DNA from 2 places in the Anaerobacillus sp. ABD4_527 genome. Region 1 is predicted to be linked to the other one. Evidence: predicted binding sites of a transcription regulator. Region 1 holds the regulator's gene; the other holds the start of a gene.
What was found. Region 1 encodes LexA, which represses DNA repair genes until DNA is damaged. Its sites were predicted from a motif close to CGAACATATGTTCG; they were not measured.
Positions count from the first base shown of each region.

Region 2: ruvA (Holliday junction branch migration protein RuvA) is a predicted target of LexA. The motif match lies at 2,124-2,137, and genes of this name have one in related genera.

Region 1 covers NZ_JBSWXZ010000001.1:409,578-414,358, reverse strand. Annotated here, with positions in the region: gene sirA (sporulation inhibitor of replication protein SirA) at 1-34, opposite strand, end outside; gene ACXAHI_RS02125 (HesB/YadR/YfhF family protein) at 185-469, opposite strand; gene ACXAHI_RS02120 (DUF896 domain-containing protein) at 588-824, opposite strand; gene ACXAHI_RS02115 (YneB family resolvase-like protein) at 892-1,542, opposite strand; gene yneA (cell division suppressor protein YneA) at 1,542-1,865, opposite strand; gene lexA (transcriptional repressor LexA) at 2,019-2,639, shown strand; gene ACXAHI_RS02100 (sporulation protein) at 2,745-3,503, shown strand; gene ACXAHI_RS02095 (hypothetical protein) at 3,574-3,804, opposite strand; gene ACXAHI_RS02090 (2'-5' RNA ligase family protein) at 4,061-4,603, opposite strand; gene ACXAHI_RS02085 (acyl-CoA dehydrogenase family protein) at 4,638-4,781, opposite strand, start outside.
Region 2 covers NZ_JBSWXZ010000001.1:1,211,269-1,216,049, forward strand. Annotated here, with positions in the region: gene queA (tRNA preQ1(34) S-adenosylmethionine ribosyltransferase-isomerase QueA) at 1-225, opposite strand, end outside; gene ACXAHI_RS06455 (DUF2905 domain-containing protein) at 289-486, opposite strand; gene ruvB (Holliday junction branch migration DNA helicase RuvB) at 488-1,486, opposite strand; gene ruvA (Holliday junction branch migration protein RuvA) at 1,499-2,101, opposite strand; gene ACXAHI_RS06470 (hypothetical protein) at 2,216-2,365, shown strand; gene ACXAHI_RS06475 (BofC C-terminal domain-containing protein) at 2,481-3,023, opposite strand; gene ACXAHI_RS06480 (YebC/PmpR family DNA-binding transcriptional regulator) at 3,115-3,864, opposite strand; gene ACXAHI_RS06485 (YhcN/YlaJ family sporulation lipoprotein) at 3,978-4,604, opposite strand; gene ACXAHI_RS06490 (hypothetical protein) at 4,681-4,781, opposite strand, start outside.

The DNA of each region.
Region 1 (4,781 bases):
CTTGCTTGATCAAGTGCATCTCATAATGCCTCATATCGATTCCCCCTGTCTACCTTGTATAATAAACATAAGTATAAAGGAAATTCATTAAGATGATTGTCTATACCTGTAGTTCAGTTTCCACTAGTTTTGTCGAAACCAAAAAACCTGTACTATAACATCTATGTTATAGTACAGGTTTATGTTATGCCATGCTCGGTAGGTCGCAAAGAACGCCACCGCACTTCGCATCATAATCTAGTTTCATTCGATCAACGAACCATTCATCTCCTGGCTTCACGAAGTAAGTGATTCCCCCAACTTCTTTTTTGAAATCGTCTGTAGCAGGCTTATCAGACATTACTCCTAGTGAAAACCCACCGCTATCTCCACTCCCAGCGTACCTTACAAAAAGTCTTAAACAATCCCCATTATTAAGCTCCATTTCATTCTTGTAAAACTCAGCCGCTGAATCCGTTACAACAAACATCCTATCCATCCTCTCTCTTTGTAGTATAACACCTTGTTATAGTACAGTATAACGAATTTTCTAAAAATTGCAACCAAAAAAATAGCCTAATTTTGCGAAATGCAAAATTAGGCTATTTTTACTGAATCGGACCTCTATTTTTCTTACTCTCTTTTAATTTGTCAGGTGTAACGTCATCGCCCGTCTCATCAACTACCTTAATCGAATGAAGTTGGTTTTCAAAGGAAGAACGAAGACTTTGAAGATATTCTTGACGAAGATCTTTTTGTTCTTTTTTCTCTTGATCTGTTAGTTGAGACTCTTTTGATTTTCTAGAGAGCTCATTAATTCGCTTTATTTTATCCTGTGATAACATACAGAAATAACTCCTTTATAACATCTAATTACTTTTATCCTAACGTAAGTCGTTGCCACAGGCAAGTTTATAGCTTCTTCTCCAATTCGTCAACATGCTCCTTATAGCGCCTATGAACCGTTGCTTTTGATGCTTCATAACCAAACCCTTTTAACGTAGCGGCAATCTCGTGGAACGTTAACCCTCTATCACGTAAATTCACTATTTCTTCGATGGGAACAATCTTTCGTTCCCTTCCCCCGTGACGTCGGTCACTTAAATTCCGCTGAGGCTTATACCCCTCTCGTACCGCTTTCTCCATTCCTCGCTTTATTTTAAGGTTATGTAGTTTCCTCTGAAACTCCTCAACGATACTTACGATTTCAAGGACCATCGAATCAGCTTCAGATAGCTGTAGCTCACCGTTCTGGTTTACTGTATAAATCGTTCCGCCATACTTATGGACTGCATGAAGCAAGGCGATCTTAGCATTTCCTCTTCCTAATCTTGTTTCATCTTGAATAAGAAGAACGTCTGCTGAGCCTTCTTTCAACAAATCTAACACTTCTAAGATGCCATTTCGATCAATGTCATATCCACTGTGCTTTTCCTCGATCACTTTATGTACTGTAAAACCAGATTGAGCTGCAAATCTTTGCAGCTCTTCTTTTTGCCTGGCAAGTGATGATTCCTGTGTTTCTTTCTTTGTACTTACCCGACAGTATATGATTGCATTCATTACTTTTCCTTTACCCCCAGCGCTGTTGCATTTGCCTCAACAGGAATGATAAGTGTATCTCCTGCTACTATTCGATCTGCATCTATTTTGTTCGCTTCTTCCACCCAGCTGATAAAATTACGGTCAGACAGCTCATGTGCGTCACGATATTCTTCTGCGATTTCAAGAACAGTATCTCCCCGCTCTAATTCAATTTCAGTATAACGATCATACCCTTCAGCAGCTGCAGCTCTCAATGATACAAACACGAATATTAATACGGCCACAAAAGATATAATGACAAGAAAATCAACTCCAGACAAGCCTCTAGCTTGTTTTCTCATCCCAATCACCCCGAATACGAATATTTGTTCTGGTTTTAGTATAAACAGAACCTCTGTTCGTGTCAACTGAATTTTCGAACTTATGTTTGTATGCGAACAAAAATTCTGGTATACTACTAACAAATAGATAGATTGGAACGAGGTGCCAGAGATATGAAACTATCAAACCGTCAGCAGGATATTCTGGACTTTATTAAAGTCGAAGTGAAACAAAAGGGTTATCCACCCTCCGTTAGAGAAATTGGTGAAGCTGTAGGACTCGCTTCAAGCTCAACTGTCCACGGACACCTTGCAAGACTTGAGAAGAAAGGTTACATCCGACGCGACCCAACGAAACCAAGAGCAATCGAAGTACTCGGACTAGATGAAACGATCGATATTCCTCGTCCAGAAACGGTGAACATTCCGGTCATTGGTAAAGTAACTGCCGGCCAACCGATAACGGCGATCGAAAATGTTGAAGAGTATTTTCCTCTACCAGAACACTTTGTACAAGATGACGAGCACACGTTCATGCTAATCATCGAAGGTGACAGTATGATCGAAGCTGGCATTTATAACGGTGACATGGTAATTGTGAAACAACAGCCAACTGCGAACAATGGAGATATTGTTGTCGCGATGACGGAAGATAGCGAAGCTACGGTTAAGCGTTTCTTTAAAGAAAGCAACTACTTCCGCCTACAACCAGAGAATTCATCGATGGAGCCAATCATCCTTGATTCAGTTTCCATTCTAGGTAAAGTCATCGGTGTATTTCGTTCAATCCACTAGAAGCGCAAATTGCGCTTCTTATTTTTTTATTCTAAAAAACATGAATCCTTTCTTTATCTCTTATCGTATAATCAGGAAACAGCTAATTAGGAAAGGTGGAAAAACATGCTTAAGAAGTTTCTAGCAAGTGTCGGAGTAGGTGCTGCAAAGGTTGATACGCAGTTAGAGAAGGATTATTTCGTTCCGGGGGAAACCGTTAATGGTAAAGTTGTCATAAAGGGTGGTGAAATCGAGCAATCGATCGATGCGATTCATATCTTCCTTATGACAGAAGCTATCCGTGAAGTGGATGATAAAAAAGTAAGAGAAAAAGTAGCGCTAAAGAAATATAAGGTTGCTGATCAGGAGAAGATCTCAGAAGGTGAAACGAAAGAAATCCCGTTTTCCATTCAACTTCCATACGACACGCCAGCTTCACTCGGAAGGCTTCCAGTATGGTTTGAGACAGGGCTAGACATCCCGATGGCGCTTGATCCAAAAGATAGAGACCTAATTCAAGTTTCTCCACATCCACATGTAAAAAAAGTAATCGAAGCATTAGAAAGCTACCTGGGCTTCCATGTGAAAAAGGTGGAAATGGAGCAGTCTCGCTACGGCTATGTTCAAGAGTTTGAATTTACGCCTAGCGGGGAATATCGCGCTTACTTAGATGAACTCGAAGCGATCTTCTTTTTACACGATAACCATTTAGATGTCATGCTTGAAGTCGATCGCCGCGCTCGCGGACTCGGAGGATTGTTCGCAGAAGCTTTGGAAATGGACGAAAGCATCGCAAAAGTGACTTTAACGAACCAAGAACTGAACGATTCATCTGACGTTATCGCAAGGAAATTACAGCTGAAAATTGATCAATATAAAAAGTAATATTATAGATTCACAAAAAGCTGTCTCGGTTGTTTATCGAGACAGCTTTTTTGATTACGGAAAGTTCACGTTATTTTAATGGTATTACTACCTTTGTGATATTTCCTACTGTTTCATCGATTCCGTTATACAATTCCTTAAGCACTTCCAATGCTCTCTCGTTCGATTCAAACGTTCCTAACGTCTTTTTCCATTCGATGAAGAATCTTCTCTCTATGACCCCTTCGATCATGTTATTCTTTACAGTTATTTCTTTCACATTCACGAAGCTCTCAAGATTTTGAGTCATAACCCATATCATTCTCTTCTACCGCCTTCACATTATGATTCTTACTCTTTTTCTAAAATCTAGAACTGAAACTTTTTTTATAGTTATTACGTACTACAGTTACAAACCCTTGGAGGTGCGTAATGAAAGATACCTTTAAATTGATCCTAGTCGTAATCACAAGCATAGCTTTATGGGAGGGAATAAAGTACATATTCAATTCATTTGCTTAAATAGAAAAACAACTGCGTCTAGTAGTTGTTTTTCTTTCAAATCAGATAACCCCCTATTATTTTAAAGGCTGTCTATAGATTATAGGAGCATCAAAGCCTTCATCATCTACCAATTCAATAAGTGCAATTTCTTCAACTCTTCCTTCAATCGTTTGAATTCGTTTCATACAATAGTTAAATGCTTCAGAGAGTTTATCGGATGATAAGTTATTTGCCAACGTACAATGCGGTATCCATTGATCAGGTTCATAGTATGGATTGGCATTCGTACTAAACTCACTAAAAAAATCATGGTGATTTGAATGCAATTCTAATAGTTTTTTTGTATGTGTAGGTGATAGAAATAGGGTTTGATAATTTAAAAAGGATCCAATCGTATTGAATGTAATTTCGAAGCAACCTTTTGTTTCATAAAATGTTTTCATTCCTTCAATGAATGCCTCTTTATCTAATTCATAATAATGTCCCAATGTGAGATGAGGCCTCGCGTCTTTCACTTCTTCTGAGTAAAAAGAAATGGAGTTTTGCTTTAACTCTTCCCATATCGCTTTGATTTCTTGTTCTGTTTTTTTATCAAATAACGCTACAACCCAAAACATGAAATTAGCCACCTTTAACAACGTTTATCGTTCACTAAGTCTTCACGCTTTCTTTATGTTCGATAATCAACTCATAATACGTTAAGGTTTGATCACTAAGCTCAAACTCATTACCCCACGTGTCCTGTAAAAAAAGTTCCGCTATCGCATGCTTTCTCATGCCGCCTGCTGCGGCATC
Region 2 (4,781 bases), 800 kb from region 1:
TGTCTCTTCCTTCATACCATATAACCTTGCAGGCATAACTCTCGTATCGTTTAATACTAGACAGTCACCTGGCTTTATATATTCTTCTAAATTTAAAAACTCACGGTGTGCCATCTTTTCAGCTGCAGGATCAAGCACCATCAAACGTGATTTAGCACGCTCTTTCAATGGAGTCTGAGCGATAAGATGTTCGGGGAGTTCAAAATCAAAATCTTTAACGTCCATTTTTTCACCACTGTTCCTAAAAAATATCTAATACACCAATCGATCTTACCATAGCTTCATCCATTATCGAAATCTGCCGATTATAAAAAAGAGAAGCGAAAGCAAGACACTCACCACAATCGACGTGACGATCGGAAAGAAAAACGTTGTATTTTCTTTCTTAATCACGATATCTCCTGGCATCTTCCCAATGAATGACCATAGCACTCCAATAACAAGAAAGACGATTCCTAGCGTAATAAAAAGCTTTGAAATCTCCATGTTATTCAGGCTCCTTCATCCCAAAATGGTCATATACGCGATGCGTGACCATGCGTCCTCTAGGCGTACGCTGCAAGAAACCGATCTGCATTAGATACGGCTCGTAAACGTCTTCGATCGTATGACTTTCTTCTCCGATCGTAGCAGCGATCGTATCGACCCCAACAGGTCCACCTCGGAATTTTTCGATGATAGCCAGTAAAAGCTTATGATCGATATGATCAAGTCCTAGAGGATCAACCTGCATCATCTCTAATGCTTGAGTAGAAAGAGAAAGCGAGATAACTCCATCCCCTTTTACTTGGGCAAAGTCTCTTACTCGCTTCAAAAGACGATTGGCGATACGAGGAGTACCGCGTGATCTTCTAGCGAGCTCTACAGCAGCTTCCTCAACCATTTCAACTTCAAAGATATCAGCAGTACGCATGAGTATTGTTTGCAATTCATCCTCTTGATAGTACTCTAATCTACTTAGCACTCCAAATCTGTCACGAAGAGGGGCAGTTAAGAGTCCAGCTCTCGTCGTTGCCCCAACTAATGTGAAAGGCGGGAGATCAAGGCGCACCGATCTTGCAGTCTCGCCCTTTCCTATAACTATATCAAGACAATAATCCTCCATAGCAGGGTACAGTACTTCTTCAACACTTCTCGGCAAGCGATGAATCTCATCAATAAAAAGAACGTCTCCAGGTTCAAGTGCCGTTAAAATGGCAGCAAGATCTCCTGGTCGCTCAATCGCTGGACCAGACGTCGTCCGGAGATTCACTTCCATTTCAGTTGCTATGATTGCTGAAAGAGTCGTCTTCCCAAGTCCCGGTGGCCCATATAACAATACGTGATCTAGTGGCTCCTCTCGCATTTTCGCCGCTTCAATAAACACCTCTAGATTACGCTTCACCTTCTCCTGACCTATGTACTGACTTAATCGCTGCGGACGGAGGCTATATTCTACGGATGAGTCATCACCGACCTGCTCACCTGATAGAATGCGTTCTTCCACTATGACCCCTCCTTAACGATTCAGCATAAGCTGAAGCGCTTTTTTAATATATTGATCTGTCGAAAGCACTTCTTCCTGAAGCATAGGCTTGATCTTCTTAATTTCTCGTTCAGCATAGCCAAGTGCCTTCAAAGCTTCGATGGCTTCATCCAGTTCATGCGCACCATCTTCTTCTGTCTCTTCCACAGCGAAAAGACCTTCCTGCGGCTCACCGAATCCTTTTAATTTCCCTTTCAAATCAAGTATGATCTGACGAGCTGTTTTCTTCCCGACACCTGGAAACTTCGTCAAGAACTTCTCATCCTCTAACTCGATCGCACTAACAACTTTATCAGGCTCACCTGTAGCTAAAATCGCAAGCGCTCCCTTAGGACCGATACCTGACACATTCAGCAGCTTCTCAAACAAAAGACGCTCTTCTCTCGTCGGAAAACCATAAAGCGCAATCAGATCCTCCCTCACATAATGATGCGTAAAAATCTGAATAGACTGCCCCCTATACCTCTGAAACGTAAAAGGATTTCCACAAAAAACTTTATACCCAATCGAATTCGATTCAATAACAATATACTCAGTATCTATATATTCAACATTACCTTTAATATACTCAATCAAAAAACTCTCTCCCCATCGCATACGAACATGCATTTCTATATCTTTTTATTTTATCATATTATAAGAAAAGCGGAAGAGGCCGTTTAAATACGCAGGGAGTTGGAGGAAGATCGAATGAGACGCTTTTTGTCTCAATCGATCTTCCGAAACTACCGGAGTATTTGGCCTCTGCAGCTGGATCACACGAAAAGCGGAAGAGGGCGTTTAGGCTTGGAAAGTGAAGGCGAGCGTTCAGAAACGGAGATATTGGAACTCTTGAATTAGAACACTTGCGTTCTGTTGAAAGAGTGAATTATCGGAGTTTCTGCGAGCCGCAACTAGATTACAGACAAGATAACCCACATCTTCACCTTTCACTCCAAAAATCAAACAACCCATCCTAACGGACAGGTTGTGATTTCTTTAATTTATAAAACGTATGGAGCATGTCTTCAAAGTTGTACCAGGACTCTATTGGAATACCTTCAGCAAGCTCTTTAAGTCTTGAGGTTTCTACTTTTCCAACATCGATTTGAAAGAACGTTTGTATGACTTTCTGTTCATCTGGTTTTCCTTCAAAAATCGTGAGAACGCCATCATCTGTAAGACCGAAATGACCATTCTCCTTCATAGCCGGGGAAATATCTTCAATTTTGCGTTCAAATACCATTTTACCGTGATCTTGGTTGACTAGCTGCCACCCTGCATACTCACTCCAGAAATCTTCCATAGACCAGACAGTTTTCTGAATCGATTGCTCTGTGGAAACTCCGTCAGCATAGTTTGTTCTCAGGATTACTTCAATAACCATAGGTCCATCCATATGATAATGCTTTTCATCAAATTCACGCTCACTCTGGGCATTTTCAACCGCCAGTGCATGTGCTGGCAAAGAACCCATAATCAGAATAAGCACTACTAAAAAGCCGAATAGGTTTTTCACAATTTTTAGCACCTTTCTTTTAGATTCTGTTAGCGTGCCCAGCAGTGAAGATAATATGCACAAAAAAAGAACTACATCACCATGTAGCTCTTCAAAACTTCTCATATACCTCGTCGCTTATCTCAGCATTATGATAAACTTCTTGAACATCGTCATTGTCCTCGAGCATGTCGATCAGTTTTAACATATCGATTCCATCTTCTTCCCCAAGAGGAGCATATGTTTGAGGAATCATCGTAATTTCTGCAGACGAAAAGATAATATTTCTCTTCTCAAGCTCTTCCTTTACTGCTTGAAATTCCTGTGCATCGGTATAGATTTCGAATGAATCTTCATGAGTCTCCATTTCCTCTGCTCCTGCATCGATTACTTCTAACATCAACTCATCAGCATCTGCATCATTTTCAGCTCGATCGATAACAAACAGTCCTTTACGATCGAATAAAAAAGCTACGCATCCGTTCTCGCCCATGTTGCCTTTGTTCTTACTAAACGCATGACGAATTTCTGCAGCCGTTCGATTTTTATTGTCTGTTAAGAGTTCGACCATTACAGCAGCACCGCCAGGACCGTACCCTTCATAGACGATCTCTTCATAATTAACACCATCTAAATCGCCAGTAGCCTTTTTTATCGCACGATCGATATTGTCATTTGGCATGTTCGAGGATTTTGCTTTATCAACAGCTAATCGAAGGGCCGGGTTTGTCTCAGGGTCCCCACCACCTTGTTTGGCTGCAACAAAAATCTCTTTCGCAAGCTTCATAAATACTTTACCACGTTTTGCATCCTGAGCATTTTTTCTTCGTTGTATATTTTTCCACTTCGAATGTCCTGCCATCGTCAATATCCCCTTCCAACTGATTTCGTCCATATACTATAACACATGAAATCAGGTGGATACACTAAACGTAATCATACAAAAAGAACAGGGAGAACCCTGTTCTTCTTATATTATCTATTGTTTTGAAACGGACGTTGAACTGCACTCGAAATGTCATTTAAAATGCCATTCACATCTGCTTGAACTTCTTCGAACCCATCGCCATTTTCGAGGCGATCATCAACACGGCCCATTCTGTTGACAACGTCTTTATCAGTCGAGATCGAAACATTTTTTTGTTTCGCGAGCTTCGCTACTTCACTGCGAACTTGATCTTTAACAGCTTCTCGGTCGTCTCTATTCGTTTCAACACCGATCATGATTTGATCTCCATACACGATGACACGTGCATCTTCAACAGTCTTTAGCTTCTCGATGCGATCTGCGAGTCGCTGCGAAAGATTGTTATCATATCCAGAATAATCCTCGCCGTTACGCATATACCCAGGACCATTCATACCATGACGCTTATCGATCTGCTTCTCATCGGGAGCTTTTACACCATTGGCATAATCTCTGTCGATCATATCTGTAAATGCGCCTTCTCGATAATCGTTATTATTATCTTCACTCGTATAATAACCGATTGGTCGACCCGAATCGTTATAGCGCGTGTCCATAGCTTCGTTATCTGCTGTACACCCTATTAGACCTCCAGCAAGCATCAATGTGGAGAGTGTCACTACTGTTTTTTTCATATGAAATACCTCCTTTCATTATTAGCATGGCAGGAGGTGTTCCAAATTAATCTGTTATGTCTTGGCAAGAAAGGGACTAACTCAAAAGGCGTAGCATAGCTGGATATCTCTTATCATGTTCAACGAGTGTTTTCCGTAGAAGTTCATCTCTTCCTTCAGGATCGATAAGCCACTCAC